DNA from 2 places in the Weissella paramesenteroides genome. Region 2 is predicted to be linked to the other one. Evidence: riboswitches for the same ligand, from Rfam matches in the RefSeq annotation. Region 2 holds a riboswitch; the other holds the start of a gene.
What was found. Region 2 has a riboswitch for thiamine pyrophosphate ahead of QRX23_RS03410 (ECF transporter S component). Riboswitches for the same ligand answer to the same signal wherever they lie in the genome.

Region 1 (16,547 bases), 710 kb from region 2:
CTAAGTGCCTGTCTGCCTTGACTAGTGATTTCATTTTCGACTTCAGCTAATGTTTGTTGATTAACATCAGCTAATACAACTTTAGCACCTGCTTGAGAGTAAGTCAGTGCGATTGCTTTTCCCATACCAGATCCCGCACCGGTTACAATCGCGACTTTGTTTGTAAGATTTGTCATATTTGTGACCCCCTTCACAAATATGATTTTACAGCAAAATAAAAAAAAGAACTAGTAAGAACAACTTTTTTGGATATATGTATTAACATGGTGTCAGTTTAAGAATTTAAAAGGTTCGTTGGATATAATGAGCTTGAGAGGATTTTACTCACAAAGACTAATAAACGATGAACTAAATGAAATGAGGAAATAATCAATGCAAAAACGACCAGGAGATATTATCTTCCGTGCTGTTAAAGGTGCATTAATTGGATCAGGATTTATTTTACCAGGAATTAGTGGTGGTGCATTAGCTGCCGTATTTGGATTATATGAACGATTGATTTTGTTCATGGCGAATCCATTGAAAAATTTTAAATCCAATGTCCGTTTCTTTATGCCCGTTGGCATCGGAGCAGTTGTTGGCATCTTCTTACTCTCGTTTTTAATTAGCTTTATGCTGGGAGAAGTTGAAAGTGTCGCACGCTGGTTCTTTATTGGGGCTATCTTAGGAACTGTTCCCACACTATGGCATGAGGCCGGGAAAATGGGACGTTCAACATGGGACATTATCCTTTCCGTTATTGCGGGAGGCTTAATGTTATTATTCTTATGGTTTGGCCGACCTTTATTCTCAACGATTGAGCCTAGTATGAGTGCCTGGCTTTTAGCTGGTGGATTAATTGGCTTAGGTCTTCTTGTACCAGGATTAAGCCCATCTAACTTTTTAATTTACTTAGGTCTGTACAAAGGGATGAGTGATGGTATTAAAACAGGTGATTTATCAGTTTTGATCCCCCTTATTTTGGGATTAATTGGGATTGTTTTAGTGTTTGCAAAAATCATGGCCTATATTTTTAAAGTTGCTTATGCAAAGTTATTCCATATGATTTTCGGAATTGTGATGGCATCAACAGTCATGATTATCCCGCTAGATTACACTGGTTTTACTGTTTGGCATTATGCGTTCTCAATTATTCTGTTAGCGCTAGGAACGTGGCTAGGTTGGTGGATGGGTCGTTTAGAGCAGACAGTTAAGCCGACAACAGTATAATAAAAATAACAATTTAGAATTTTATATTAGGAAAATTTTAAGTGGGTAGGTCATTTCCCACTGGTAATATGTCATGCTATAATGTGAATAGAAAAAAAGGAGCCCTGTGCAATCAGGACTCCTTGTAGAACCGTTAGACGGTAGCAAATCTAAAGTTTAAATAACCGTTAGCTCTGCCAAGCTAAGACGGTTATTTTTTTTTGCTAATTTTGAAAGCGATTTCAATAATGAGTTGTATTTCATAATTAAACATGCTATGGTTATCTTGTTAAGTTAATTAACGTATCTGGGGTGCTGAAAAGCTGAGAATATACCCACTGAACCTGATTTGGTTAATACCTGCGCAGGAAGATACAGTCCATATATAGAGATTAATGGGCAGTCTTTTTGTGAATGCAAAAAGACTGCTATTTTATATTTTATGAGGATTGCATAGAGCAATTGGCAAAAACTAAATCTAAACAATCATCGTCTGGGGTGCTGAAAGGCTGAGAATATACCCATGAACCTGATGTCGGTAATACGATCGAAGGAAGTGCGATATTTGACTGTGTGCAAATGCCCTTCTTTCAAGATCAGAAAGGAGGGCATTTTTTTGATTATTTTAAATGGTGAACAAACAGCAAACATGGTTGGTAAAACATTGGCTGATTTATTACAAGAAAAAACAGAGATGATGCAAAATGTTGTCGTGGAATTAAACGGTAAGATTATTCATCGTGAGGAATTAGCAGACCGAACGTTGTCAGAAAATGATCACGTTGAACTAATTTCGTTTGTCGGTGGTGGTTAGAAAAGAGGAAAAAATAAAATGACACCAAAATTTCAAGGTGTAGCAGTTACTGATTTTTTTATGGGCATGAAAGAGCGTAATGTGGCTGGTACGACTGAACCTTTAAAAGATGCGCGTGTGACTATTGCAGGTGCTGGGGGTCTAGGTTCAAATATTGCAATTGCACTAGCTCGCAGCGGTGTTGGTCATCTAACTTTAATTGACTTTGATGTCATTGAAATGAGCAATCTTAATCGACAACAATATAAAGTTAGTCAGGTTGGCATGCCGAAAGTCGTGGCATTAAAGCAGAATTTATTAGAATTTAATCCATTTATCGATATTGAGATTCATCAGGTTAAAATTACACCTGACAATATTGAAACACTATTTGCGGACTGTGATATCGTCTGTGAGGCTTTTGATAACCCAATGGCCAAAGCAATGTTATTGGATGGTGTAACGAATTTTTATCCTGACAAGCCACTTGTTATGGGTAACGGTATGGCCGGATTACATATGACTAATGAGATGCAAACAAAACAACAGTTATCAAATGTATATATTTGTGGGGATGGCTATAGTAAAGGTGTCGAAGGACTGATGGCACCACGCGTAATGGTATGTGCTGGACATGAAGCCAATGCTATCTTACGTTTACTAACCAAGCAACCCGTTTTAGCAGAATAGGAGATATAAACAATCATGGTCGAAAGTAATGATGATTTAATTATTGGTGGTCACCATTTTTCTTCACGTTTTATTCTAGGATCAGGTAAGTATTCGTATGAACTAATTGATTCAGCAATCCATCACGCAGGTGCTCAGATTATTACTATGGCATTGCGTCGTACGAATACGGATGAAGAAAATATTTTGAATTATATTCCAGATGATGTGACAATCTTGCCAAATACATCTGGCTGCACCAATGCTGAAGAAGCTATTCGCATGGCGCGCATTGCTCGTGAATTAAGTGGCAGTGATTTTATTAAGCTTGAGGTTGTGCCTGATAAGACTTATTTGTTACCCGATAACGAAGAAACAATTAAGGCAACGAAGGTTTTGGCTGATGAAGGATTCATCGTGATGCCATATATGTTACCTGATTTAAATGCTGCCCGTAAGTTGGTCGAAGCTGGTGCTGCGGCTGTGATGCCATTAGGTGCACCAATTGGTACAAACAAAGGTTTGGCAACTAAAGAATTGATTCAGATTTTAATTAACGAAATTGATGCGCCAATCATTGTTGATGCTGGTATTGGTCGTCCAAGTCAAGCTGCTGAAGCCATGGAAATGGGAGCAGCAGCAGTAATGGCTAATACAGCGATGGCAACAGCAGGTGATATTCCGTTGATGTCAGAGGCATTTAAGTTAGCTGTAGAAGCTGGACGTAAGGGTTATCTTGCCCACCCCGGTCGTGTTTTAGATAAAAAAGCAGCGGCATCATCACCAATTGCTGGCATTAGCAAATAATTATGACGAATGAAACCATACAATTGGGTGATTTGCTGGATCAATTCAATACATCGGATGAAGTTGGCCAGAATCGGTTAGTTTATAATCAGCAATGGGTACGGAATCAACGAGCACTGATTTTGCTCGGCCAAGAACATGGTGCGCAAGCAACGGTTGATGATTATGGTAATGTGTCTTTAGATTTTCCAGGACAAGAAATATCAGCACCGATTGCGACTGGTTCTCATATGGACACTGTGCGTCAAGGTGGTCGTTATGATGGGCTATATGGGGTTTTAGGTGGCTTTTGTGCGATACAAAAACTCTACCAACAAGGACATTTGCCTAAAAAACCGTTACGTTTGATTTCTTTTAGCGAAGAAGAAGGTAGCCGTTTTCCAGCAGCTTTTACTGGATCGAACTATTATACAGGACACCAGCAAGTCACGCCATTAGTTGATGAAATGGGTATCACATTTGATCAAGCTAGACGCGATGCGGTCAGACAATTGCAAACTATTCCTGGTGTTAGGCGACAGCGAGCGCCCTTACCGGCAAGTTTTACGGAATTGCATATTGAACAGGGTCCACGTTTAGCACAAGCACATCAGTCACTTGGGTTAGTGACAGGAATTGTTGCACAAGATCGCTATGATGTGACTGTATATGGACAAGCAAATCATGCTGGTACAACGCCGATGGCACAACGTAAAGATGCGATGGCAACTGCAAGTCATCTGATGGCTGAATTGTATGATTTGGCGAATAAATCTTCAAAAAGTTTGTCATTTACGATTGGTGAAATTCACGTATCACCTAATGTTAGTAATGTCATTGCTGAAAGGTGCACATTTAGCATAGATTGTCGTGAAGAATCGGATGAACGATTAGCTACATTTTTGACAGATATGCAAGTAGGCATCCAACACTTTGAAAATGTCACAGTAAAACAGACACTGCATGTTCCTGCAACTCCTTTATCACAGGCATTAAGGAAACAAAATGCTGAGATAACAACTCGAATGAATTTCCCCTTCCAAGAGTTATTTTCAGGTGCAGGTCATGACAGTCAAATGATGAGTACAGTCGCCCCTACAGCCATGATTTTTGTGCCAAGTGAAGCTGGTATTAGTCATGCACCGACTGAATATACAAAAATGTCTGATTTATTATATGGCGTTGCATTGTTGGCTACTAGTCTATCTGTTCAAGCAAACGAGGCGTAAAAATGCGGATAAAAATTCATCTAACGACTCAAATTATTATTGGTATGTTGATTGGTATCATTTTAGGTGCAGTTTTTGGCACTAAAATTGCGGGAATCAAAATTATTGGTGATATTTTTTTGAGGCTGGTTCAAATGGCTGTCATGCCACTAGTTTTTTGTACGGTAATTGCAGCGATTGGTAAATTACCAGTCAAGCAATTAGGAAAATTAGGTATCAAAACAGCTGCTTGGTTTATAGGCACGACGCTTATTGCTGCTTTAGTTGGGTTGTTGCTTGGCTGGTGGTTTATGCCAGGTGTGGGTATTGATTTAAAACTGAATCCTGAACTTGTCCAAAAATTTACTAGCCATCCTGTTTCAACTTCAGACATGATATTAGGCTTTTTTCCGACTAATATTTTTGAGGCTTTGGTAAAAGGTAATACGATTCAAGTCATTATATTTGCGTTATGCATGGGAATCGTTCTAAGCAAAGCAAATAGTCAACAAAAGTATCAACATATCATTAATGGATTAGAACAATTAAATCAATTATTTATTGATTTGATCCAATTAGTTTTGTGCTTAGCACCAGTTGGAATTGGTGCATTAATTGCTTCGGTTATTGCTGAAAATGGGCTGACAGTCTTAATTCCACTGTTGAAGTTTTTAATATTATTCGGAGTGGGTACATTATTTTTCTTAGCCATCTTGTTCGGTATGATCATGATACGTGCGCATATGACTTTACGAACCGTCATGCATGGGTTTGCTAATATCTTAATTATCGCAATGACAACAACATCTTCAGCAGCATCCCTACCTGTTGAAATGCATGATGCTGAAAAACGATTAGGTATTAAGAAGGAAATTAGTGAGCTGGTATTACCTTTGGGGATGGCACTGAATAGTAATGGTCTGGCCATGTATTTGGCGTTAGCTTGTGTCACAATGACCCAATTTTACGGATTATCATTATCATTTATTATGATGTTAAAAATCGTTATGTTAGCCATTGTCGCTTGTTTAGGTACGGTTGCTGTACCAGGTGGTGGTTTAGTTGCGCTAGCGATTATTGTACCAACACTAGGATTACCTTTAGAAAGTATTGCTCTATTAGCAGGTATTGATTGGTTTGCGGGTATATTCCGAACCGTACTTAATGTGGTTGGTGATACGACGACAGCCATTATGATTGCTGCTGATGAAAAGAAATTAGTTCATGGCAGTTTGCCAGTTAAAAATTAATATAAATAGCGTGCAGAAATCAATGATGGTTTCCGCACGCTATTTATATTGTATAGAATTAATTGTTTTCTTTAGTAATATCTGCGCCAAAGTACTTAATTGACAGCTTCTTCAATGTACCGTCTTTTCTAATTGCGGCGAGCGCTTTATTAAACTTCGCACGAGTTTTAGGATCCTTCTTATTAAACATGGCTGAAACTTTCACTGGGTCAATTTCGCCAGACAAATCTTTATACTTTAAACCGTCTGTGGCATTGTCTTTTTTGTAGGCATACCAAGCTTCAGCAGCATTAATTGTTCCATCTGCACGACCAGTACGCAATAGTGATAAGGTAGTTGAAAAATCACCTGAAGAAACTAGCTTGGCGTGATACTTTTTAGCCACCTGTTCATTGTTTGTTCCAGTTCCCTCTGCAAATTTCTTACCATTAATATCCTTTAAATGACTGATTTGACTATTTTTCGGTGTAATCAGAGCATATCGTGAATAGATGTATGGATTAGAGAATTTATAAACTTTTTTCCGAGCGGGCGTTTCGGAAATATTATTGATCACGACATCATATTTTTGCGAACCTAAGCCAGCAACTAATGAATCCCACTTTGTTGGGACAAAATCTGCTTTGACACCCATCTTTTTAGCAACGGCACGCCCCATTTCAACCTCAAAACCAGTTAATTTGCCATTTTTTCGATAGGAATAGGGTGCATATGTACCTTCGAGTCCGATGGTCAACTTGCCTTTAGTTTTTAATTCTGATTGAAACGCATCCTTTTGTGTGGCGTTTTTTCGATTACCGAAATAAACAACTGCCAAAATTAGTAATATAACAATGGCAATTGAATAAGAAATGACCCGTGTTCTTTTCATCTGTGTAGTTCCTCTCACTATATCTAAATTATTTTAATGCTTCTGCTTCAACATCGGAAAACGTCATTGCTGAAATAAACCGATTAATCCGAGTGTTTTCTTGATTTTCATTGAAAAATTCCTGTGGATTACCGTCAAAAATAATTTGGCCATCCTCCACAAAGACAATTTTATTGGCAATCTGACGGGCAAAGAATAGGTTATGGGTGACAATAACAAGAGATTGCTTTTCGTGTGCTAATTCAGCCAGAACCTGTAATACTTCTGCTTCCAGTTCAGGATCCAAGGCAGAGGTTGGTTCATCTAGTAGGATGTATTCAGGACGCATGGCTAATGATCTCGCAATGGCAACACGTTGCGCTTGACCACCCGATAACTGTTCAGGATATGCGTCAGATTTAGACCTTAAACCAACTTTATCCAGTAAGTTCTGCCCTTCTTGTAGCGCTTCTTTCCTGTCTTTCTTTAATACTTGGATTGGTCCTTCAATAATATTTTGAATGACCGATTTGTGTGGGAATAAATTATAGTCTTGAAAAACCATCCCTGTTTTCTTGCGGACATTTAATACTTGTTTGGTTGGGATATCGTGTGAAAAATCAATGGCTAGGTTTGATAAGTTATAATGACCACTTTCTGGACGCTCAAGTAGGTTCAATGAACGTAAAAGAGTAGATTTACCTGAACCAGAGGGCCCAACAATGACCGTTGTCTGCTTCTCTGGCAATTCAAGGGTAATGTCTGTTAAAACTTGTTGTCCATCGAAACTTTTATTTAATCCTTCTAATTGCAACTTATGCACCTCCCACTGTTTTGGTTAAATGCCTGTGTGAGTGTTTTTCAAGATAATGCTGGCCAATGGTTAGTAACGAACAAAAGACAGCATAAATCAAGGCCACCAAAGAATACATAATAAGTGGCTGGTAATTCTCAGCCGCAATTTGCTGACTAACTTCAAACATTTCAACAATTGTAATGGTTGCAGCCAGTGATGTATCTTTAACCAAGCTAATAAAGCTATTGGCTAATGGCGGTACAGACAGATAGATTGCTTGGGGTAGAATGATACGTCGTAATGTTTGGCCGCGAGTCATGCCAATTGAAGAAGCAGCTTCCCATTGACCCTGAGGAACCGAAGTAATAGCTGCTCGAATCGTTTCGGATGCGTAAGCGCCAGTGTTTAAGGAAAAGGTAATAACACCCGCAACAAATGGTGTTAATTTGATTCCCTCATCAAGGATGCCTGGAATAACTAAATAAGGTAAGCCAAAATAGACAATAAATAATTGAACTAACAGTGGCGTTGAACGGAAAAGCCAAACGTAAAAATTGAAAATTCCTTTGATAATTTTAAATTCTTTTCCTTTTTGGGAAATTCGAACCAGAGCGGTAATGAGAGCGAGAATCAAGCCCAACGCGAAAGAAATCAATGACAAAGGCACGGTGTATTTAATGCCGGCCACGATTAATTGCGGGAGAGAAGTCGTAATTATTTCCCACATGTGTTTTCTCCTAAACTATTTTTAATTTTAATGGTTGCCATCACTAGCCTTCGGTAACAACGGACTTGGGTGTTGTGGTTGCTGAGGCTGGTAGATAAGCCAGTGCTTGGGCAAAATCTTGTTTTAAATCTTCAAAATCTTCAAGTCCGGCAGATAGGCGCAGTAAGCCAGGTGTTACGCCGCTTTCTTGTTGTTCATCCGGGCTAAGTTCTGCGTGTGACATTGTACAGGGATATGAAAGAATAGTTTCAACAGCGCCCAAAGAAACAGAGAAAATAGGTAACTTTAGATGTTGTACCAGGGTTCGAACGTTATCTTCGCTAGCAATATCAAATGATAAAACAGCACCACCAGACAATGCTTGCTTAGATTGGATGGCATAGTTTTTATAGCTTTTTAACCCAGGGTAATTAACTGCTTTAACGGCGGGTTGTTGTTCTAACCATTGGGCAAGCTTTGTTGCGGTCTCTGTTTCAGTTTGTAGGCGAACTTTTAGCGTTTTTAGACCACGTAATAATAACCAACAATCACCAACACTGAGCGTTGCCCCCATTGCATTTTGAATGAAGTAGATAGCATCCCCTAAAGCTGCATCCTTGGTAACGACAAGTCCAGCCAGAATATCCGAATGACCAGAAAGAAATTTTGTTGCACTGTGAATGACTAAGTCAGCACCAAGTGATAATGGCTTTTGATAAAGTGGGGTCATAAAAGTGTTATCGGCAAATAACAAGGCACCATGGGCATGTGCTGATTTGGCAGTTGCTTGTAAATCGACAACGGTGAGTGTTGGATTAGAGGGTGTTTCGGCATACACCACTTTTGTATTTTCTTGGTAAGCCGCTTCTAGTGCATCTTCATCGTTAAGATCAACAAACGTATGGCTGATACCATAGTTAGGTAATAACTCAGTTACTAAGCGGAAAGTGCCACCGTATACATCTTTAGTGATAATAATGTGGTCGCCTTGATGTAGGGTCAAAAATGCAGCAGTAATTGCCGCCATGCCAGTTGCAAAGGCAAAACCACGAGAACCCCCTTCTAAATTAGCGATGCTCTCTTCTACCTGATCACGAGTTGGATTACCACTTCTGGCATAGTCATACTTTCCCAGATCTAACGGGTCTTTTTGTGCAAAGGTTGAAGAAAAATAAACCGGTGCATTGACCGCACCAGTTTGTGGATCAGGACGGACAGTGTCATGAATAATTTTTGTTGCATCATTGTATTTGTATTCGCTCATATTTTAAACCTCCGTTGCATTAGCGGTTAACGCTATTTCTGCCTGTGCCAATGCCTGCTGAATGTCTTGAATTAGGTCCTCACTGTCCTCGATGCCGACCGAGAAACGCAGTAAGTTCTTCGTAATATGTTTCTTTTGACGCTGTTCTTCACTTAAATCAGCATGCGTTTGTGTGGCTGGTACCGTGATTAAACTTTCAACACCACCAAGACTTTCAGCAAAAGAGATGATTTTTAGATGTCTTAGAAATGGATCAACTAAGCTTTCATCATGAATATAAAAACTGATCATGCCCCCGCGACCAGGGTATAAAATCTGTGTAATCAAAGGGTTGGTTTGGAGAGCGGCCACAATCGCTTGAGCATTCTTTTCATGTTTTTCAATACGTAAGGGTAAAGTTTTAAGACTACGAATTAATAACCAACACGAAAATGGATCTAGGACCGCACCAGTTGTTGTGAGATTTTTTTCGTAGATCTCAGCATTTTCGGCACTTTTACACACAACTGCCCCACCTAATATATCGTTGTGACCACCCAAATACTTTGTCGCACTGTGCACAACAACATCAGCACCGTCATCTAATGGTTGTTGGATAATTGGTGTATAAAAAGTATTGTCGACAAAGACTTCTGTTTGATATTGATGAGCAATGGCAGCTGTTTTCTGAATATCAATAACTTTCATTGTGGGATTTGATGGGGTTTCTAACCAAACTGCTTTTACTGCCGGATCAGCAGCCGCATCAGCCAAAAATCTGAAATCTTGCCCATCCCAAGTAATAAAGTCGATGGCATAATTTTCATGTAAATCATCAAAGTATCGAAATGAACCACCATACAAATCATCAGAGATAATGATTTTGTCGCCAGTTTTAAATTTCGAAAAAGCTAACTGGATAGCAGCCATACCAGAACTTAGCGCAAAAGCCTGATAACCATTTTCTAGTTTGCTGAGCGTATTTTGCAGAACATCACGTGTTGGATTTGTCTCACGAGCATAGTCATAGCCAGTTGAGTCCCCCAGTCCAGGATGTCTGAAGGCAGTTGAAAAATACACAGGTGTCGAGACAGCACCCGTCTTTTGATCATCAGTTCTGTTACCAGATTGTACTAAATATGTTTCTAGTTGTTCTTGTTTGGCCATTATTTATACGTCCTTTCTAATATAGCTGCGTAGCAAAATAAAAAAGCTTTCACTCTATGCAATAAATGCACAGGGCGAAAGCTTCGTGGTACCACCTGAGTTTCCCATTAGTTCACACTAAATAGGCTCAATAAGTTCACTTTTCAGTAAACCCGGTGATTGTAACGGGCACCACACCGAGAATATCAGCCGGATGACCAATATCTAGACTCTAAGCTCATCTTCATTGTTCGCACGAATTACCCTTTTCACCGAGCGGGCTTCTCTGTCTACTAGTTTAAACAATTACTCTTCTTTTCAATGTCTAATTTATTTTTAATTTTTCTCATAGTATCACTTGTTATTTTTCCTGTCAAACAAAATTATGTGTGATAATTTAGTTTCTGATTTATGAATATTAGACGTGAAATCATTATTTTAATTGGAATATTGCGATTGACAAATAAAAAATTGAAATCTATAATTTAGCTCAATATATTAAAAGATAATGAAGAGATGAGTAGTAATAGCCGTTTCCTACAGAGAGCTTACCTATGCTGAGAGTAAGTGACAAACGATTTACGAATATGGTCTTGAAATCTTCACTGATTGAGTCGAGTTGGTAAAATTAGTGTGTTTGATACCCATTACCGTATCTGAGTCTGATGGGACTTACTGAGTCAACTAGTGTGAACTGGTTGAGAACAAGGGTGGTATCACGCATTTTGCGTCCTGGAATTAGTTTCCAGGGCGTTTTTTAGTTAATAAAAGATTTTGAAGTAAGTTAGAGGGAGATTTGATGAAAACAATTAAACTTGGCATTGTTGGTCTAGGTACTGTCGGTACAGGTGTCGTACGAATTATCCAAAATAACCAGCAAAAGATACTCGCAACAAGTGGGTGTCAGCTACAAATTAAAACGATTGTTGTTGCAAATTTGGCAAAACAACGTCATGTTGATTTAGCAGGTATTAAACTAACGAATCATATCGCTGACATCGTTAATGACGATGAAATTCAGATTGTGATTGAGGTTATGGGGACAATTGAGCCGGCTAAATCATACATTGAAGCGCTACTTGATAGTGGTAAAAATGTGATTACGGCTAATAAAGACTTGCTGGCGACTTATGGTAATGAATTGATTGAACATGCACAGGAAAATCATGTCAATCTCCTATATGAAGCAAGCGTGGCTGGTGGTATTCCTATTTTAAGAACCATCGCAACATCTTTTGCTGCTGACCAAATAACGTCAGTTGCAGGAATCATCAACGGAACAAGTAACTATATTTTGACACAAATGAGTGAAAATGGACTGATTTACAATGAGGCGCTTCAACAGGCGAAGGAGTTGGGATTAGCTGAGACAGATCCAACGAATGATGTCAGCGGCAAAGATGCAGCATACAAGATGGCCATCTTAACGCAATTTGCTTTTGGTGTGACTGTTCCTTTGGAAAATATTTTTGTGACAGGAATTACGCAAATTACAAAGGCAGATATTTTACGGGCACAAAAATGGGGATATGTCATTAAGCTGATTGGTCAAGCCAGACCTGTGGATGATAAGTTATCGGTTTCTGTCGAACCAATGTTTGTCCGCAAAGATCACCCACTTGCAACAATCAAAAATGAAAACAATGCGGTGTTAGTGACAGGTTCATCTGTTGGTGAAGTCATGTTTTATGGTGCCGGTGCCGGCGAACTACCTACTGCTAACAGCGTCTTGAGTGACGTTCTTGCGACAGTAAAGGATTTGCAGCTGCATCAAACTGGTGCGAAGTTTAACAACTTTAGGCGAACAACTGATTTATTAGTACCGCAACAACAAAAGGATCATTATTTTTTAACCCTGGTATCAAAAGATGAAGTACGCGTAACGCTAACCCCTAATCATCACAAACATCAACAAACCCCTAGCAAACAAAAAAATAATTTAGCGACCGAGTTGAGCTATAAGACCAAATCAATTTCTGTGCAACAGTTTCGGACAATGATTGAAAAATTAAAAAGTACAGAAAAGTTAACAATGACGGCAGCATATCCGGTGTTAGATTGATTAGGTATGTGAATTAACAAAAAATAATTTTTGAATAAGTCTATATAAGAAAGTGGGCAAAAGTATGTTAAAGAGAGCAACGCCTTTCAAACAAATCGATGTTTTTACTCAGGTACCATTTAAAGGTAATCCAGTGGCTGTTGTATTAGATGGTGATAAACTTTCAACAGCCGAAATGCAACAAATTGCAAACTGGATTCATTTGTCTGAAACAACTTTTGTTTGTACGCCAACTAATTCACAAGCAGATTATCGGTTACGTATTTTTACACCACAAAATGAATTGCCGTTTGCAGGACATCCAACAATTGGATCAGCTTACGCAGTTTTAAAGTCAGGTTTGATACCAAAACACGGGCAGTATTTAGTTCAGGAATGTCAACAGGGATTGGTACGGATTGACGTAACTGATGCGGGGCTATTTTTGACGTTACCTGAATCTAAAAAAAGTCCGTTGCAGGCAGAACAAGTTAAAGCTTTTAGCAGGGCTCTTGGTGTATCTGCTAGCGAGATTCATTTAGCGGAAACAATTGATGTGGGAGCAGTTTGGTATACGCTGCAATTATCTAGTGCCGAACAAGTGCTTGCTCTGCAACCAGATATGAATCTATTATCACAAGCGATTGCAGAGGGTGTGACTGGTGTGACAGTCTTTGGTCAATATCCAGAAAATAGTCAGACAAATTTTGAAGTACGGTCATTTGCTCCCAATGAAGGCGCAGATGAGGATCCGGTTTGTGGAAGTGGCAATGGCTGTGTCGCGGTTATGGTTAGAGACCATCAGTTATTAAAGTCATCAGAGTATGTGGCTAGTCAGGGATCTTGTTTAGGACGAGACGGCTATGTTAGCGTCAAGTTTTCTGATGATGGTCAAATCTTATTAGGTGGCTTTGCAGAAATTTGTATTGATGGCCAACTATCTATCTGATTTGAGGAGGAATAAGAATGGTTATTATTCAACCATACGATGAGAGTGCAACACATTTAGCGGGTATTGTTGATCTTGTTAATTATTGTCAAAACATTGAAGCCAAGTTAGATATTAAAATGATTGAACAGAGCGATTTATTTATGATTAAAGAATATTATCAGCAAAAAGGTGGTCAATTTTGGATAGCCTTGGATGATAATCAGGTTGTTGGGACAATTGCATTGCTACCAATAACGGATGAAGTTGCGGTTCTTAAAAAATTTTTTACGTACCCGAAGTATCGTGGTAATCCAGAACGATTAGGAGCAAAATTATTTTCCCAACTCATAACATTTACGGAAAATAAAGATTTTAAGCAATTGGTACTAGATACACCTGAGGCTGAAGAACGCTCACATTATTTTTATGAAAAACAAGGCTTTACACAAATTACCAAGGAGCAATTAACTGTTCAGTATCCTTATCCAGATCGCAATTCTAGAGTTTATGTGAAAGAAATTAGTTGAATTTTATAGTGCTCGGACCAGTAGTTATAAGATACTTAGAGAGTCGCCAATTTTAATTAGATTGGCGACTTTTTTAATCTATATATTGTTGAGTTGAATTTACCGTAATATATGCACCTGTTACGCACGGAATCTTACCACATAGGCAAATTACCTTTCCTTTTTGCGATTTTCAGTGTTAAATAATAAACATCAAAGCTTTGATTAAAGAAGGAGGTGGCACGAGTGAAAATCAATCTTGAAGTCGACGAACGACTGACGGACACTGAAATAACAATTCGTACGCCTGACGTGAATGAACAGATAAATCGTTTAATAAAGGAGATAACTGAGCAATTTAAAGAACAGCCTAAAATTGCTTTCTATCAGGAAGGTATTCGTTATTTTATTGATTTAGAAAATATTTTATTCTTTGAGACAGTTGACCGAAAAGTTTGTGCGCATACAGCTGACAGTACTTACTCGGTATCGCTAAAGTTATATGAGTTAGAAGAAAGCTTGCCACTGACTTTTATACGTAGTTCAAAATCAACGATTGTTAATTTGGAACAAATTTTTTCAGTTGATCATTCATTACGTAGAAACTTAGTTAGGTTTCGGAATAGTCACAAACAGCTCTATGTTTCACGAGCATATTATCAAGAATTTAAACGTCAGTTAGATGAGAGGAGTTAATTGATTTGAAAAAAGGTAGATGGTTTTGGGGAAGCTTTGCACTGATTGGTGCAGCAATTTTGTTAGGTAGCCAACTCGGTTGGTTCACATACTCGTATAGCCCCTGGACGTTAATTTTTACATTGTTTTTAGTAGCAACTTTTATTACTAGTTTGGTCAGCCTTTGGATAAGTGGTGTTGTTTTTTCGTTAGCGGCATTGAGTATTGTATATGCTAGTGCGCTGGGAATTGCTCATATTTCGGTTTGGATGATTATCTTAATTGCTATTCTTGTGAATATTGGATTGTCACTGATTTTTCATCCCTGGATTGCAAAGCACCATCGTAAGCGAATGATGAGTTATCATCATGGCTCACACTACTTCGAGGAAAATATTCATAGCAGACATTTTAATGCACACACCAACGAAGATACTGATACGGCTTTGTATTTTGTGGACAAAGTGACTTCTAGTACGCGATATTTGCACAATAAGCAGTTAGAACAAGTGACTTTTGAAGTAAGTTTAGGAGATTTAAAAGCATACTTTGATGATGTTGTGCCTGCGCAATCAGATTTGGTCGTAAATTTGAATGTGTCGATGGGCCAGGCAGAACTATTCATACCAAAAGATTGGCAAGTATCGAATGAACTAGAGTATACAATGGGGACAGTAGATGTCCCTGATAGCATTATTTCTGATGTAGAAGGTATTACAGTTCATTTACGTGGTCAGGTAAGTTTTGGCCAAGTCAATGTACATTATATTTAATAAAAAAGACAGCTAGGTAGTCACTGAATGCATTTCAGATGACTACCTAGCTGTCCTTTTTTAGTTTTTAATTGCTGATATTAAACGTGTGCTTCAGGATCTTCTTTACCACCATAATTGTACTCGTAGATCATATCACCTGATTCAGTGACTTGTTCCCCATCCTTTTCAAACGATAAGGTTCCCTTTGCGAAGTAACGCATATAACCGGGTTGAATGCCCATTTTATCGTAGTTAGCACGAACTTCATCAGTTGCGCCCCAGTACATGTTACGAACTTCAAGTTCTTGTTGCCATTCTGTTGTAAAGGTAACTGTTTCGCCATCTGCATTTGAGAAGGTATACTTTGAAGTCTTTGGGAAATGCTTCTTGATTTCTGGTTGTAATGTCAGTTCAGTTTCAAGGGTAAAGTGACCATCTGTTTGGAAAATCACCTCACCAGTTTTATTATCCATGACGCCAAAGAATGGGATTTGCTTATAATCATATTGCTTAGAAGCCACAAAATCATAAATCAATACGGTGTAGTTTTCTGTGTACAGATGACCCCAAAGCCAATGATGCCAAGCAACAATTGGTGAAATATTAACCCATTGGTGATCATGATAACCAGAACCGGTAACTTCATGTGTCTCACCATTGTAAGTTAATGTTCCAGTTACTTGATTATTGACAACACTTAAATCAGTATAGTGATACTCATCATTGTCTCCTAAGGCAATGATACCAGTATTTCCTTGTCGGAATGGCTTAACAACTGCATGGAAATGTAAATCAGCCGCAACACCAGCAACAGGATCAATATGAATATCATAGTTTTTGAAGTCACCCACAACACTGTGTGGACCAACCTTGACATCACACTTATCCTTACCAAAGTATGAATCTTCGGCAGGATAATCAATGATTTGTTGTCCGTAAGTTTCGCCTTCAGGTGATGTCACAAGGATACCAATATCTGGATGATCGCCAGCTTCTTGTAACTT
Region 2 (16,547 bases):
GGTGAATTCTGGCAACTAACAGGTAGGATTCAGACGGTTAATGATATTTTAACGAATGCGTCAGAATTAATTACACAATCTGTCACATATAAAGCAAAAATTGTGATGCAAGATGAGCGTGAAGCAGGTATTCGTAAGTATCTAAATTTTGGTCATACGATTGGTCACGCCATCGAATTACTTGCTGCTGGTGGTTTAAGACATGGCGAAGCAGTGTCAATAGGTATGGTTGCAATTACCAAGCGCTTTGTTGCCGAAAATGTTAGTTCATTTGAATTTTTACAGGCCTTAAGCCAGAGGTTACGAGTAGTTGGCTTACCAATTACGTCAGCTCTTGTTAGCCAACCAGCAATGATTGCGCAGTTAGCACATGATAAGAAGAATCTTTCAGGTATCTTACAATTAGTTGCAGTTAAAGAACCTGGCCAACCAGTAATTATCAAAAAATCATTAGCAGAGATGACAGAATTTATTGAAGGAGCATCATAATTTATGCGATATATGACAGCAGGAGAAAGTCATGGTCCAGAAGAGGTTGCCATTATTGAAGGTATTCCAGCTGGTTTAACAATTACGGCTGCTGATATTAATGAACAGCTTGCACGACGTCAACATGGTTATGGTCGCGGTCAGCGCCAAGTCATTGAAACAGATACTGTGACAATTATGTCAGGTGTCCGTCACCAAGTCACTTTGGGATCACCAATTGCTTTAAACGTCCACAATGATGACCATAATCATTGGTCAAAAATTATGGATCCAAATAGTCCAGCTACCGTTGAAAATAGCATGCGTAAAGTCATGCGCCCTAGACCAGGCCACGCTGATCTAGTTGGTGGTATGAAGTATCGTCATCAAGTGGATTTACGTAATGTTTTAGAACGTTCATCTGCTCGTGAAACGGTGATGCGAGTTGCCGTAGGGGCGGTTGCTAAAAAATTATTAGCTGCACTTGATATTGATGTTCATGGCTTTGTGACCAATATTGGACCAGCTAGTTCAGACTTGACACAACTTACCAAATATAAAACGTTAGCTGAATTACGTGCCATCACTGAAAGTTATCCCACACGTACATTGACTGCTACTGATGATGAAGCAATGCGTGAAGTGATTGATCAAACCAAACGTCAGCGTGATACTGTTGGTGGAACGGTGCAAGTGATGGCAACGGGTGTCCCTGCTGGCTTAGGATCGTATGTGTCAGCTGATGAAAAATTAGACGCTAAAATTGCCCGCGCTATTGTTGGTATTAATGCTTTTAAGGGTGTTGAATTTGGTGGTGGCTTTGCGAATGCGACCAAATATGGTAGTGAGCTGATGGATGAAATTTATTGGTCAGCTGAACGAGGCTTTTATCGTGGTGCCAATCATTTGGGTGGCTTCGAAGGTGGTATGACCACTGGTGAAATGATTGTTGTTCGTGGGGTTGTTAAGCCAATCCCAACATTATATCAACCAATGCAAAGTGTTGATATTGACACGCATGAAAATCACCGAGCATCAACGGAAAGATCAGATACAACGGCAGTAACTGCTGCAGCAGTCATTGCTGAGGCTATGGTTGCTATTGAGTTAGCAAAGGCGATACTAGATAAATTTGATACAGATAGCTTGTCACGATTGCAAGAGCAAGTGTCAGCATATCGTGAAGAAATCAAGCATTTTTGATTGGAAAAGAATTGTAGGTTAAATAATGGGCAAAATGAAGTTACAAACAGCGGGGAAACAACTGCGGGGAACTTTAACAATGCCTGGTGATAAAAGTATTTCACATCGAGCAGTTATGCTTGGAAGTATTGCGTCAGGTGATACAAGAGTACAACATCTTTTAGATTCTGAAGATGTACGTCGAACTGTGACGGCAATGTCGAATTTAGGGGTGACATTTAGTACCGAAAATCACGATTTAATCATTCATGGCAAGTCCTTGAATGAACTTGTTGAGCCAAAGCAGATGTTGGATATGGGAAATTCAGGAACAACAGCCCGATTATTAATGGGATTATTGGCGAATCAACCATTTGCGATTACATTTCGTGGTGACAACAGCTTGTCTAAGCGACCATTTGCACGTGTGATTAAACCATTACGTGCCATGGGGGTGAGCTATGTTAGTAAAAATGATCATCTGCCAGTTACGAAACTGGGCACCCGTTATCTTGAAGGGTTAGTTTATGAATTACCAGTTGCCTCTGCACAAGTAAAAAGTGCAATTATTTTAGCGGCATTACAAGCTAAATCACAAACAACAATTATTGAACCGATTGCGACTCGTGACCATACTGAACGGATGCTAGCAGCATTTGGCGTGATGGTGAAACGTGAAGGCAATCAAATTAAAATTGCACCTCAGACACACTTGAAGGCAACAACGATTCGCGTGCCGGGTGATATTTCTTCGGCTGCTTTTTGGCTTGTGGCCGGGTTACTCGTACCGAATAGTCAATTAACGTTGAAACAAGTCGGCATTAATCCAACACGTACAGGTATCTTAACGATTTTGCAGCGCATGGGGGCCCGGTTTATCTATCAGAATGAATCAAGTGATGGTGAACCAATGGCAGATATTCAAGTTCACTCACAATCATTAAACAGTACGATAATCACAGCGACTGATGTGCCAGCAATGATTGATGAAATACCGCTGATCGTGTTAGTTGCGACGCAAGCACAAGGGGATACAATTATTTCTGGTGCTAGTGAACTACATGTGAAAGAAAGTGACCGCATCGCTACGGTAACAACACAATTAAATAAGCTAGGTGCCAATATTGAACCTAGAGAAGATGGGTTTTATATTCATGGTGGGACACCATTACATGTTGATCAACCAACGACAATCGATTCTTGTGGTGATCATCGCGTGGGAATGATGTTAACGATTGCTGCCCTGATAACAACGGGAGAAGTTTCACTTGCAAATGCAGAAGCAGTGAATATTTCATACCCAGATTTTTTTAGAGACTTAAATGAGGTCGTAAAATAGGATGAAAGTAATTTTAATTGGCTTCATGGGAGCTGGTAAGACAACGGTAGGTCAATTATTGGCCAAAAAAACAAACCTAGCATTTTTAGATACGGATCAGTTAGTGAGTCAACGTACGGGTCAAACACCCGGTGAAATTTTTGCAACGGTTGGTGAATTAGGGTTTAGACAACTTGAGCAGACCATTCTGCAAGAAAATCTAGTTAAGCAGGGGGTTATGGCAACTGGTGGCGGCATTATTGAATTGACAGCAAACCGGCAATTATTAAAAAATAGTACGGTGCCAGTTATTTATCTATCGGGTTCTTTTGGCCAAACTGTTGAACGATTAGTCAAAGATAATTCACGGCCAATTGTTCGCAACAAGTCATTATTGGAACTAGCTGAACTTTGGGAACAGCGTCTAGCTAAGTATGCCGAGATTGCGACAGAAACCATCTACACCGATAACAAAACTGCTGCGCAGGTTGCTGAAGAAGTCAGACAGTACATGGAAGCATATCATGATGAAACGATTGAAAATAGGTAGTGCAGTAGCCACCGAACGGCGACCATTAGTGGCTGTGCCAATGGTTGACAAAACAATTGCTGCAATAAGATTAACTGCGCAAGCTTTGCGTCAAACACCTGCGGATGTTGTGGAATGGCGCATTGATTTCTTGTCGGATTTATCTGAATTAACAGTGACTAACATTCGCCAGGTGCACGAAATATTAAATAAACCGATGATTTTTACTTGGCGAACTGTTGATGAAGGGGGAAAATTAACCTATCATCATGATCGCTATCAAAGTGTCTATCATGACGCGATACAAGCTGGTGTTGAAGCCGTTGATATTGAGGTAACTTTATTAGCAGATCAGCAAGAGCTATTGAAATTGATACCTAAAGATGTCAAGGTTATCGGATCAAAGCATAACTTTAGCACAACACCTGCTCGTTTAGACGCATGTCTAGCACAGATGACAAAGCTACCAATCGACATTGCGAAACTTGCGGTCATGCCAAAAGATGCCACGGATGTTGAACGGTTACTGCAGGCAACGGCAACTGGTGCGAACGAAAGTGATGTGCCTTTGATTACGATGTCAATGGGTGAGTTGGGGATGGTGTCACGTGAGCTTGGTTATCAATTTGGCTCACAATTGACTTTCGCAGTTGTTAATGAGGCATCAGCACCAGGTCAAATGCCTTTAGCAACACTGTTACATAAATGGGGAGAATCATATGTATAATAGTCGTTTTTTTTCAGAAGATAGACAGGCTGTAATTAATAAGATACCCGGCACCATGGGGTATACGTTGATTACATTTCATGCGGTCGGTGATGATATTGCTCTAAATCAAGCAAAATTACGCCTTGATTGGCGAACACCTGATATTTTTAAACAGCACTTGGCTCAAGAATTAGCGACTAATCCACAGTTTGACCGGATTGGATATGTTACTCGTGTCGAAATGTTGCTAGGGCAGGCCATGCTTGATTATAATGGGCATTTTACTTTAGATACAACCACTCTAACGAGTGCCATTCAAAAGCAAGCCCAAGAACCTATGCAGTTAACTGCAATCGCTGCTGATTTGATTTTACCAATTGGATTAACTGATTTACGACATGTTGTTCATTTAACAAAATGGGTTCATGAGAACCATGTGGTTTATCATTTAGTAGCCGGATTGCCAGCACTAGAACAAAAAGTAGACAATTTACGCAATGCAGAAGTTTTTAAAAACAAGGGACCAGTATTAATCCATGAAACAGAGCTTGATTCACAAGCATTACTATTGTTTGTGCAAGATTTAATTCAAGATTATTTTGGTGTCGAAGTTGCGAAACTCCATTTGTCACAGGCAGCATTTGGTCAAGCAGATCCGGCAGATCAGTCTGCTGGTAGCCGTGTCCTGATTGCTGATTTTGAAAATTAAAAAATAAACATTTTTTAATTTTATTTTAATTATTTATTGATTTTTCTCATACCAGCGTTATAATTAAATAAATTCTAGTAAGACATGCAAGGAGAAATCATAATGTTATTAATTCATTCAGAAATTAATCAAGTTGTACTCTCAGCAACTATTTCATGGTGGTGGCCAGCGAGATAGTTGGCTATTTGTTGTGGGCTAGCTATCAGTTATGCATTAACGATAGCTAGCCGCTAGAAATTAACCTGTCATTTTTAAAAAGACAACGGCTAGTTAGCACATAATGTGCTGGTTAGCCGTTTTTGTTTAGTTAATTATTATTTAATGGAGAATATCTATGAGAATTAAAAAAATATCGTTTATATTGATGGTGGGGTTATCAACTGCGACTAGTATAAGTTTGTTTCAAGACAAAGCAGTCTATGCGAATCAAACGATAAACTGGACAGAATCTGCAGATTTGACAACAATGAATCCATCACAGGCGAATGATTCTACTGGTACAGAAATCATCACACAAACAGGGCAAGGGTTATATCGATATGGGAAGCATAATCAACCCCAATTAGCTGATGCTAAGTCGGTTGATGTATCTAAGGGTGGCCATGAATATGTTTTTCATTTAAAAGATAATTTAAGGTGGTCTAATCATGAAAAAGTGACAGCAAGTGATTATGTCTTTGGTATACAGCAGACTGTTGATCCAAAAAATAAGTCTAATGGGGCAACGTTAGCCAATAATATTAAAAATGCGGCAGCAGTGACAAATGGAAAGAAGCCTGCTTCTGACCTCGGTGTCGAAGCACTTGATAGTCAAACATTAAAAATTACCTTGAATAACCCTGATCCAGCATTTAAAAGTATTCTGACAGGGACAGCGTTCTATCCGCAACCTAAAAAATTTGTAATGAAAGTTGGTAAGGCATATGGTACATCAGCTGATAAATCATTGTCGAATGGGCCATTTGTACTAAAAAATTGGAATGGATCAGATAAGTCGTATCAATTAGTGAAAAATAATGATTATGAGGATAAAGGGAAAGTTACTACAAATAAAATTAATATTCAAACAGTGACTGATAATACAACTGGTTATAATTTGTATAAAGCAGGTAAATCTGACTATACATCACTAACTGCTGATCAAGTTCGAGCAAATGAGAATAATCAAGCATACCATAATATCAAGAATGGTAGAACTGACTTTTTAGGATTGAATTTGAAGAATAAATATCTGCAAAATAAAAAAGTACGTGTTGCAATCAAACAGGCCATTAATACGAAGGGATTAACAAATAAGGTTCTCAATGGAATTGAACGTAGTGGAAATGCCTTTACGCCTGAGAATACGATCAAAAATCCTGATAACCAGCGTGATTTTAGTAAAGATGCCAACAGCAAAAAATATACATTTAATAAGCGAGATGCTAAAAATAGTTTAGCTGAAAGTAATGTGAAAAAAATAAAATTAACGTTACTAGCCGATAATGACGATCAAAGTAAGGTCGAAGCACAATATGTACAGAGTCAGTTACAAAATAATTTACCCGGTGTTGAATTAACGGTTAAGTTTCAACCAAAGGCAGCGAGGGTTAAAGCGCAATTATCACATGACTTTGACATTGTGTTGACTTCATGGGGTGGAGAATATGCAGATCCAATGAGTTTTCTTAATATGATTCAAAGTGATAGTGGTATCAATATTTCTCAATTTAACGATAAAAAATATGATTCAGCGCTCGCACGAGCAAATGGGAATGATGTGAATCAGCCAGACAAGCGCTATCAAGATTTATTGCAAGCTGAACAAAGAATTCACAGTGAATTACCTGTCGTGACATTAGGACATCAGTCGATACCGGCATTGATTCGACCGAACATTAAAGGGTTGTTGGTGAATACTTATGGAGCAACGTTTGACTTTAAAGAAGCTTATAAGAAATAAAGGGAGATATGAGACATGACAAAAGTAAAGTTTATTAATGGAGAGATTTTTATAGCAGGTGAATTTAAAGCAGCAGACTTTACGGTCGATACAGAATCGGGTTACTTTACAATTAATGACAATTATTCTCAGGTTGTTAGTTTATCTGGTAAGTTTGTCATTCCTGGTTTAATTAATGCTCACACACATATTTCAGATTTAACTGCAAATGATAAAAAACAACTGACAACCATTACAAATGAAGCAGAATTAACAATTTATGCTATAAAACATTTACATGAATTGTTATCAGATGGTGTAACGACTATCAGAGAAGTTGGGGCAGCAAACAATATTGATATTAAATTAGCGAAATTGATTAAACAGCATGTTATAGAAGGACCAAATATTATTGCCAGTGGTGCTGCGCTAACAATCACTGGTGGGCATGGCGCAGGAGTCATTGGTAAAGAAGTGGATGGTATGGATGAGGTACGTAAGGCTACACGTCAGTTAATAAAACAAGGTGCTAAAAACATAAAGTTGATGGCGACTGGCGGGGTTACAAGCAATGATCAAGAGGTACCTGGAAACGTACAATTTAGTGTTAGTGAATTAGCAACGGCTGTCGAGGAAGCACATAACTATGGCATACCTGTAGCAGCACATGCACAAGGTAATCAGGGGATAAAAAACGCAATTAAAGCAGGTGTAGATTCAATCGAGCACGCTATTTACTTGGATGATGAGGCAATTGATATGCTGTTAGAAACAGATACGCCAATTGTCCCAACCCTTTCTGCACCAGATGCGATTCATGATCATAAGGAAGATATTGTCAAATGGATGTATGACAAGAATGAAGATGTATTGATAGCCCATCGTCATAGTATTGCAAAAGCCATAAAAGCGGGAGTAAGAGTTGTGATGGGGACTGATGCCGGTACGCCTTTTAATAATTTTGATGATGGCTCAACAAAGGAACTTGAAAAGATGACGTCACTCGGATTAACTTCTGGAGATGCTCTTTTGGCGGCAACTAGTAGTGCTGCAAAAGCTTTGAGAATTGATGACCATGTTGGGAAAATAGCACCTGGTTTTATGGCTGATTTTATCGTTTTGGACGAAAATCCATTGGCGAATATAAAGGTTCTGCAATATCCGAAAACTGTGTATAAATTTGGAAAATTGATTAACTGATTTTTAAGACTAAAAATACGCACCTTGTTACTGTAAAGTCAGTTGCATGGTGCGTATTTTGTATAGCTATTTTTTTATTACCAAGGTTTTATCACAATAGCGACAATAAAGTAGGCGAGCACTAATAGAAAGGCAAGACCCCATTGCCATTTTGGTAAGTGTTCTTGGATGGTTTGTGTCCTTGGAAAACCTTCTGAAAAACCATGTGAGGTCATGGCAATTGCCAAATCATCTGACCAATGTAGTGCACTCAGGATGGCCTTAAAGTAAATTTGTGGCTGCCATAAGTGATAGGTGATGCCACGTAAGGCACCAGCGTACCGAATAATTTGTACCTGTCGTCTAACACGGGGTACTAAATTAAATGCAGCTAATAAGCCGTATGTAAAAGTATTAGATAATTTTGCATGTTGGTTTAGGCTGAAAAGTAGATCTTTAACTTTGACAGTTAAAGTGACTGCTGCACCCAAAAGTAAGTAGGCATATAAACGAGTGGCATAAACAAGGGCGAGGTGATGGGTATCACCAGTACCAAAGGCAATAAATGACCACCAGGTTCCAAAGGCAACCGGAATTGAAATTAGTAACATCAAACCAATAACCTTTAAATTTGGTCGTTGTATTAATAGATAAATCAGGCTAATTAATGCAACGACGCCATTGAGAATGACAGAACGAACGAATGATGTTTCAATACCAATTCCTAGCATAATTGCAACAAGAATGGTTGGATTTAATTTAAGCATTTGGTGCCTCCCCAACAAGGTGTAAAGCTTGATTTTTAAAAACCAACTCGTAATCAATAAAATCAGCCAAACCAGAACGTTGGTGCGATATCATCAAAACACTCTGGTTTGTTGCTTGAATGCTATCACTGATTAGTTGCATAACTGCTTGTACTGAATCAATATCAAGACCTGCTAATGGTTCGTCCAATAATAGAATCGGTTGTCCCATGATAAGCATGCTAAGCACCTGTAACTTTTTTTGTTGACCCCCAGATAATTGATAAACAACGTGTTCAGTTAGATGGTTTAAATTTAGGCTTTTTAAAGCTGATTGAATCCGTTCTTCTGACCAATAAGCCGCTGCTAAACCATGTTGCTGTGACAACGTGATTTCCTCTTGCACGGTCATTGTAACAAATTGATCACTAGCTGATTGGAAAATCAAAGCAACTTTTTTTGCCCAATTTTTTAGTTTAATTTTGGTTGTATCCTCATTATGCCAAGTCACTTGCCCAGTATATTTGACCTGGTGACTTAGTGCTTTGAAAAGCGTTGACTTTCCAATCCCATTTGCACCTGATAAGAGACCAATTTGTCCAGTTGGTAATGTAAAGTTACTATTTTTTAGCAATTGACGACTTTTGCCAACGGTTAGTGTCAAATCTTGCCAACCTAAGGGACCGTTTGAATGGGGCAAACCATAAAAAGGGGTTTGCGCCGGTAAATCAAACAGTTTTGAAAGTGGTTGTTGATGCAATGTACCTGAAGCCGTATCGATAGCAAATAGATGATCAACCAATTCTTGATAACCTGATAAGTCGTGATCAGAGATAATAATTGTCTTATGTTGCTCTAATTGCATTTTCTTTAAATCAGTTAATAAGGCTAAACGTGCAGTTGGATCAACACTAGCAAATGGTTCATCAAGTAACACGATATCACTATCCATTGCTAGGATGATTGCTAGGGCAACTCGTTGTTTTTCACCACCTGATAATGTTAATAAATCTTGGTCAGCAATTTGCTCGAGATGTAAGGCGTTAATTGCTAAAGCGACGCGCTGATTAATTGTATCAATTGGCAACTGCAAATTTTCTAAAGCAAACACTAATTGCAAGCGTGCAGTGCGCATGGCAAATTGGCGGTCCGGATTTTGAAAGAGCATGGCGATGCGCTTAGCTCTTTCAAAAGGGGCCAGCGGCTGAATCGGTTCGTCGTTTAAAAAGACGTTACCAGCAGTGATGACACCACCAAATTTTGGTAATAGACCAGCCATTGCCTTAAGCAATGTTGATTTTCCTGAACCTGACGGACCAACTAATAGATTAAATGAACCTTCTTCAGGAATCCAATTTATCTGATTTAATACATTAGGTTGGTCAGCCTCGTAAGCAAAACTTAAATTGTCAACTTGTAGTTTTGTCATGAGCTTAACGTTTTAGTAATCCAGACTTTGTCACAAGTTTCTTGATGTAGTAAACTAACACACCACCAAAGAAACCGGCAGAAATCAAACGAATAATGAATAGGGTAATCATCATTCCTGGCTTATAATCGGCATAACCACTATTAAATAGGTCCCAAATGAACGTGACAATTGTTGTGGTCAATACAGAAAGGGCAAGGCCTAGTTTATCCCAGTTCTTGTAGCCAGTTGCAGCAAATCCCAATTCTGTCCCAATTCCTTGTACAAAGCCAGAAATTAAGTTGGCAGCGCCCCAACTTGAGAATAGTAGCATTTCAACAGCAGCGGCTAGTACCTCACCAATTGTTGAACTACCAACTTTTTGTAGAATCGCACCTGCTAATGGTCCAGCCATCAACCAAACACCTAAAGTTAAATCATTCGCGTAGGGTTTTAGCGGGGTAGCAGCGACCGCATAATAAGCCGCACTCCATAATTCAAAAATAACACCGAAAAAAATTGCGATGATTGCTAAGAAAATCACATCGCGTAGTGACCACTTAACCTTTGATTCATTAACTGTTTGCATAATAATTGCAAACCTCCTTAAAAATAAAATGTTATCGAATCGCTGAAGCTTTGGTAACAAAAAAAGCCCCAGTATCAATGGCGTTTGTACACACCGATACTGGGGTTCGTTTACTGTCATGGTAAACAAACCAAGCTCCCTAGCAACATTACCTTGCTCAGGTTCTATGGGTATTATCTCAGCCAGCTTTATGGCACCCCAGCTTGTTTGATTCGCTTATCCAAGTATAATAGTAATATTATAAATTTGCAAATAAATTATATTGTACCGATAATGCAATGCATAATAGGGGCAGATAATCGTATAAAGGATATCGTAAAGAACTATATTTTGTTAAAATAGATGTGACGACAGTTGATGGTGAGAAATGGAGGAGTTCACTCGTGGAATCTCAAATAAAGTTGTTAGGGTTAACTGCTAATCATGAACTAGCAAATGCAGTGGCAGAAGAATTACATATGCCGTTAACGCAGCTAGATATCAAGCGCTTTGCGGATGGTGAAATATATGAGCGAATATTAGAGAGTATTCGTGGCGACGATGTGTATGTCATCGCACCGATTGCTGAAGAGGTTAATGATGCATTTATGGAAATGATGATTGTTGTTGATGCGCTGAGACGTGCATCTGCGGGACAAATCACACTGGTTATTCCTTATTTGGGTTACGCTCGGCAAGATCGCAAAGCAAAATCACGCGAGCCAATCACTGCTAAAATGGTTGCTTCACTCATTGAAATGAACGGTGTTGATCGGGTTGTTTCAATGGATCTACATGCTGCACAATTGCAAGGCTTCTTTGATATTCCAGTTGACCATTTGCAGGCGGCACCACTGTTAACAGATTATTTCTATAGTCGCAATTTGACAGACGACTTGGTGGTTGTCTCTCCTGATCATACTGGTGCTGGTCGCGCACGTAAGTTTGCTGATTTACTTGGCGCACCATGGGGAATTGTCAATGACAATGTTGCCATGTCTGACCCAACGTCTGCTGATGCAATTGTTGGTGACGTGAAGGGGCGTCGGGCCATTATTGTTGATGACATCGTTGATACTGGTTATCGTGTGCAAATGACAGCTAAGGCGCTACTAGCTAATGGTGCAACTGAAGTCTATGTTGCAGCGACTCACCCAGTTCTGTCTGGACAGGCAGCTGAAAATTTGGCGGCTGATAAGAATATCGAACGTCTGATCTTCACAGATACTTTACGCATCCCTGAAGAAAAGCAGAGTTCAAAATTTACAACACTATCTGTTGCGCCTTTGTTTGCTGAGGCAATTCGTCGTATTCATGAGCACAAACAAATTGATGTGCTACTACGTTCAAATAACAAACCAGAAGTAAATCTATAATCTTAATCAAATTGAAATTTAGGGGGTACCGTAATGGTCTATGCAGCAGCAGAAAATCGTTATGAAGTCATGCCATATCGCCGGGTCGCAGATTCGGGATTGATTTTACCAGCGTTATCATTTGGATTGTGGCGTAATTTGGGAGACCAAAAGCCACTAGCTAATTCAAGAGAAGTGATGTTAAAAGCTTTTGATAATGGTATTTTTTCATTTGATAATGCTTCAAATTACGGCCCATCAGATGGTACAGCAGAAGAAACATTTGGCGCCGTTTATAAACAAGACTTACATCCTTACCGTAATGAATTAATTATTACAACAAAGGCTGGATACCACATGTGGCCCGGACCACTAGGACAGTTTTCGGGTAAAAAGACCTTAGCGGCCGCTTTGGACTTGTCATTGCAGCGAATGCATTTAGATTATGTGGATATTTTTTATGCGCATCGTTGGGATCCAAATACAAATTTGCGTGAAACTGCTGAAGCATTAGACTTAATGGTTCGTCAGGGAAAAGCATTGTACGTTGGTGTGTCTAATTATACGACTGAGCAAGTGGCAGAAATTAGTAAAATCTTTGATGAGTTACATACACCATTCATTGGTAACCAGATGTCATACAATATGTTTAATCGTGAAGCAGAAGACACTGATATGTTGGCAACCTTAGATCAACATCATGCGGGATTGATTGCGTATGGACCATTGGCTGAAGGCTTGTTGACGGATCGCTATTTAAATGGTTTTCCAACAGACATGCCATTACACCGTACCAATGCGTTTATCAAGGACGATCCTGAAGGTGCGGTAGCCAAATTAAATGCTCTGAATACAGTAGCGGCCGATCGTGGACAAACTTTAGCACAGCTAGCCATGGCTTGGTTACTTCGGGATAAACGTGTGCCATCAATTGTTATTGGTGCTTCTTCAGTTGATCATTTATTAGACAATGTGAAAGTTGCTGATAATATGACCTTATCTGCTGAAGAATTAACAAAGATTGATGCTATCTTAAAAGGTTAAAAATTTGATGTAAATGAATTGTTTATTTTCTAGATAGATTGACTGAAAATAAACAATTTTTTTGTGAATAGTCATGTTAGGAGGATTGAGGAATGACGAGAAAGGTAACAGTATTGGGTTCATTGAATTCTGATACGATTTTACATATTGATCATTTGCCTGTACAAGGTGAAACGATGGCGATGTCTGATGCGTCCACTGCACCTGGTGGTAAAGGGGCTAATCAAGCAGTCGCAGCACAGCGTTTAGGTACCCAAGTACATTTTATCGGTGCTGTTGGGCAAGATCAGAATGGTGAATTATTGCTGAATGCTCTAAAAGAAGATGGTGTGGATACAACCCATGTTGCCCAGCTTGCTAATGTCGGTACTGGGGCAGCATATATCTTATTAGAGAGCGATTCACATAATACAATTCTCATTCTAGGAGGCGCTAATCAATGCATTAGTGAAACAAACGTTGATGAAGCAAAAGAGACTATTCAATCTTCGGATGTACTGGTTGCACAATTTGAAACGCCAGTCGTCGCTACGTTACAAGCATTTAAACTTGCAAAATCAGCGGGTGTCATGACAATTTTGAATCCAGCACCCGGACGTAAAACAATTCCAAAAGAGTTAATGGAGTTAACTGATCTTATTACGCCGAACGAAACCGAAGCAGAAATTATTACTGGTATTCCAGTAAATGATGACCTATCGATGATTAATGCTTCCAATAAAATGCAAGAAATGGGTGCCAAAAATGTGATCATTACGCTTGGTGAGCGCGGTGCCTACTATCAACTGGCTAATGGCCAGCATGATTTTGAACCTGCTTTAAAGGTTAAGGCGGTCGATACGACAGCTGCAGGGGATACATTTATTGGTGCACTGGCGACTAAATTAACACCAGATATGAAAAATATTGTTGAAAGTGTTCGTTTTGCTAGTGCGGCATCTGCACTGACGGTACAAGGAGCTGGCGCACAACCATCGATTCCAACTCTTGAAAAAATGAAGGAAGTCCGGCATTAATTATGCATAATAACGATATTGTTCGAAGACTACAGTATATTTTCAATATTAATAGTAAAGATATGATGACGATTTTCAAACTAGGTGGACTGGTACTTGATAAGCAAACATATCTAGCTATTATGGCTAAACCAGATCAAGATAGTGCACGAGATGCACAATTATCACGACACGATTTAGAAAAGTTCATGAATGGATTGATTATTTCTCAGCGAGGACATAAAACAAATCCCGATGGTTCAATAGTTGCGCCAGATTATAGCATGCAACGTGATAATGATATTAATAACGTAGTAATTAAGAAAATCAAGATTGCCATGGCATATACAAATGAAGATTTACTTGGTTTTTGGGCAGCAGCAGATTTCAAAGTCACCAAAGGTGAAGTTGGTGCCATGTTGCGGCGCAAGTCACATCCTAAGTATCTAGTTGTTGGTGATCAATTCATGCGTAAATTACTAATGGGTATGGCTAATAGTTTACGTGGCTAAGTAAGATCGAGACAAAAATCGTTTTGAAGCCAGTGTATAACGCAGTTTGATACGTTTAAAGCTATCAATTTACCAATTAATTTGGTAGGTTGATGGCTTTTTTAGCAGTCTAAATTGCTACTTAAAGTACGACTTTAAGCAAATGTTTTAAGTGAAAACGTTTTAATTTTTAGTTAACGATAAAAATTAAAACCGTCATTGAATAAACTTTTTGATATTTTTGTGAAAAAAAAGTAAAAACGCGCAAAACAAATGGTTGCAACCACTGTTGTAAACGAGTAAAATACAATTTGCGGGTAAGGAGAGCCCCGGTTAAGTAAAAGTCATAAGCTTTCAACAACCAAGTTGAACGAAAATCTTTATGAATTCTATTTAGCACTATATACAAAAGTAAATAGTACACTGGGACTGCCTTGTTACGACATTTTACGTATCATGGGAGGTTGTCATGTCTGGAAAAGAAATGGCAAAAAATAGAACGCTGGTTCAAGACGCAGCTGCAGATGATAGTTTAGGCGATATCAATGGTTCTGTAGTTGTGCCAAAAGGCGGTTCTTTTTGGAGAAAATTGTGGGCGTTTTCAGGCCCTGGTGCATTAGTTGCCGTTGGATACATGGATCCTGGTAACTGGGTCACTTCGGTGGCTGGTGGAGCAACTTATCATTACACTTTGCTTTCAGTTGTTTTGATTTCATCATTGATTGCAATGATGCTACAATACATGGCTGGTAAGTTGGGGATGGTAAAGCATGAAGACTTAGCACAAGCTACACGTAATCGTACAAATAAGACAGGCGGCATTATACTTTGGATTATTTCCGAGTTAGCTTTGATGGCGACAGATATTGCTGAAGTTATCGGTGGTGCGATTGCGTTACACTTGCTATTTGGCTGGTCGATGATTGCGTCTGTACTGACGACGGCGTTGGACGTTGTGTTGCTATTGTTATTAATGCGCTTTGGATTCCGAAAAATTGAAGCAATTGTTGTAACACTTATTTTAACCATTCTATTTATTTTCGGATATCTAGTAGTTTCATCAAATCCTAATCTAACCGCATTATTTGGTGGTTATTTACCACAATTACAAACAGTTAGTACGCATGGTATTCATGGTGCAGATTCGCCATTAGTAATGACGTTAGGTATTATTGGGGCAACAGTTATGCCACACAACTTGTATTTACACTCATCAATTTCACAAACACGCCAAGTGAGCCGTGAAAACAAAGCAGAGTTAAAAGAGGGTGTGCGGTTTATGACATGGGATTCAAATATTCAATTGTCATTAGCTTTTATTGTTAATTCATTTCTATTGATTTTGGGAGCATCATTGTTTTTCGGACATGGTGATCAAGTTGGTACTTTTGGACAAATGTACAATGCGTTAGGTGATAGTTCAATTGCGGGAGCCATTGCTTCACCAATTCTATCAACACTATTTGCGGTTGCATTGCTAGCATCAGGACAAAATTCAACCATTACTGGAACTTTAACTGGTGAAGTTATAATGACTGGTTTCTTACATTTAAAGGTGCCAATGTGGTTACGTCGTGTGATTACCCGTGGTTTAGCCTTAATTCCAGTTGTTGCCTTTACGTTAATTTATGGCGGTAATGAAGGAAAGCTTGATCAGTTACTTGTTTATTCACAGGTATTCTTGTCAGTTGCTTTGCCATTTGCAATGGCACCATTAATTGCATTCACATCTTCGAAGAAGGTTATGGGTGAAGATTTTGCTAATCCAAAATGGATGACTTGGATAGCATGGATTGTCTTTATTGTTTTAACAGGGCTAAATATCCAATTAGTTGTCCAAATTGTTGGACAGATATTTGGTTAATTAATAAAGTTAATCATTTTAGAATGTAATTGAATAGTAAATGTATCAAGAGACCGAATTT

Region 1: it holds a riboswitch for thiamine pyrophosphate, as region 2 does, so the genes downstream of both, thiS (sulfur carrier protein ThiS) here and QRX23_RS03410 (ECF transporter S component) in region 2, are expected to answer to the same signal.

What each region holds. Positions count from the first base shown of each region.
Region 1 covers NZ_CP130559.1:1,928,799-1,945,345, reverse strand. The annotation lists gene QRX23_RS09755 (glucose 1-dehydrogenase) at 1-176, opposite strand, end outside; gene QRX23_RS09750 (DUF368 domain-containing protein) at 373-1,209, shown strand; TPP riboswitch at 1,487-1,576, shown strand; TPP riboswitch at 1,673-1,762, shown strand; gene thiS (sulfur carrier protein ThiS) at 1,805-2,002, shown strand; gene thiF (sulfur carrier protein ThiS adenylyltransferase ThiF) at 2,021-2,671, shown strand; gene QRX23_RS09735 (thiazole synthase) at 2,687-3,457, shown strand; gene QRX23_RS09730 (hydantoinase/carbamoylase family amidase) at 3,460-4,665, shown strand; gene QRX23_RS09725 (dicarboxylate/amino acid:cation symporter) at 4,668-5,894, shown strand; gene QRX23_RS09720 (transporter substrate-binding domain-containing protein) at 5,953-6,765, opposite strand; gene QRX23_RS09715 (amino acid ABC transporter ATP-binding protein) at 6,794-7,558, opposite strand; gene QRX23_RS09710 (amino acid ABC transporter permease) at 7,560-8,267, opposite strand; gene QRX23_RS09705 (aminotransferase class I/II-fold pyridoxal phosphate-dependent enzyme) at 8,311-9,510, opposite strand; gene QRX23_RS09700 (aminotransferase class I/II-fold pyridoxal phosphate-dependent enzyme) at 9,514-10,656, opposite strand; gene QRX23_RS09695 (homoserine dehydrogenase) at 11,435-12,697, shown strand; gene QRX23_RS09690 (PhzF family phenazine biosynthesis protein) at 12,762-13,625, shown strand; gene QRX23_RS09685 (GNAT family N-acetyltransferase) at 13,643-14,134, shown strand; gene QRX23_RS09680 (LytTR family DNA-binding domain-containing protein) at 14,360-14,809, shown strand; gene QRX23_RS09675 (LiaF transmembrane domain-containing protein) at 14,815-15,561, shown strand; gene QRX23_RS09670 (lipocalin-like domain-containing protein) at 15,642-16,547, opposite strand, start outside.
Region 2 covers NZ_CP130559.1:674,416-690,962, forward strand. The annotation lists gene aroB (3-dehydroquinate synthase) at 1-489, shown strand, start outside; gene aroC (chorismate synthase) at 493-1,671, shown strand; gene aroA (3-phosphoshikimate 1-carboxyvinyltransferase) at 1,697-2,989, shown strand; gene QRX23_RS03375 (shikimate kinase) at 2,991-3,518, shown strand; gene aroD (type I 3-dehydroquinate dehydratase) at 3,493-4,224, shown strand; gene QRX23_RS03385 (hypothetical protein) at 4,217-4,915, shown strand; gene QRX23_RS03390 (peptide ABC transporter substrate-binding protein) at 5,250-6,857, shown strand; gene QRX23_RS03395 (metal-dependent hydrolase family protein) at 6,873-8,036, shown strand; gene QRX23_RS03400 (energy-coupling factor transporter transmembrane component T family protein) at 8,114-8,782, opposite strand; gene QRX23_RS03405 (ABC transporter ATP-binding protein) at 8,775-10,190, opposite strand; gene QRX23_RS03410 (ECF transporter S component) at 10,195-10,758, opposite strand; TPP riboswitch at 10,878-10,969, opposite strand; gene QRX23_RS03415 (ribose-phosphate diphosphokinase) at 11,142-12,113, shown strand; gene QRX23_RS03420 (aldo/keto reductase) at 12,147-13,136, shown strand; gene rbsK (ribokinase) at 13,229-14,152, shown strand; gene QRX23_RS03430 (DUF1456 family protein) at 14,155-14,643, shown strand; gene QRX23_RS03435 (Nramp family divalent metal transporter) at 15,092-16,486, shown strand.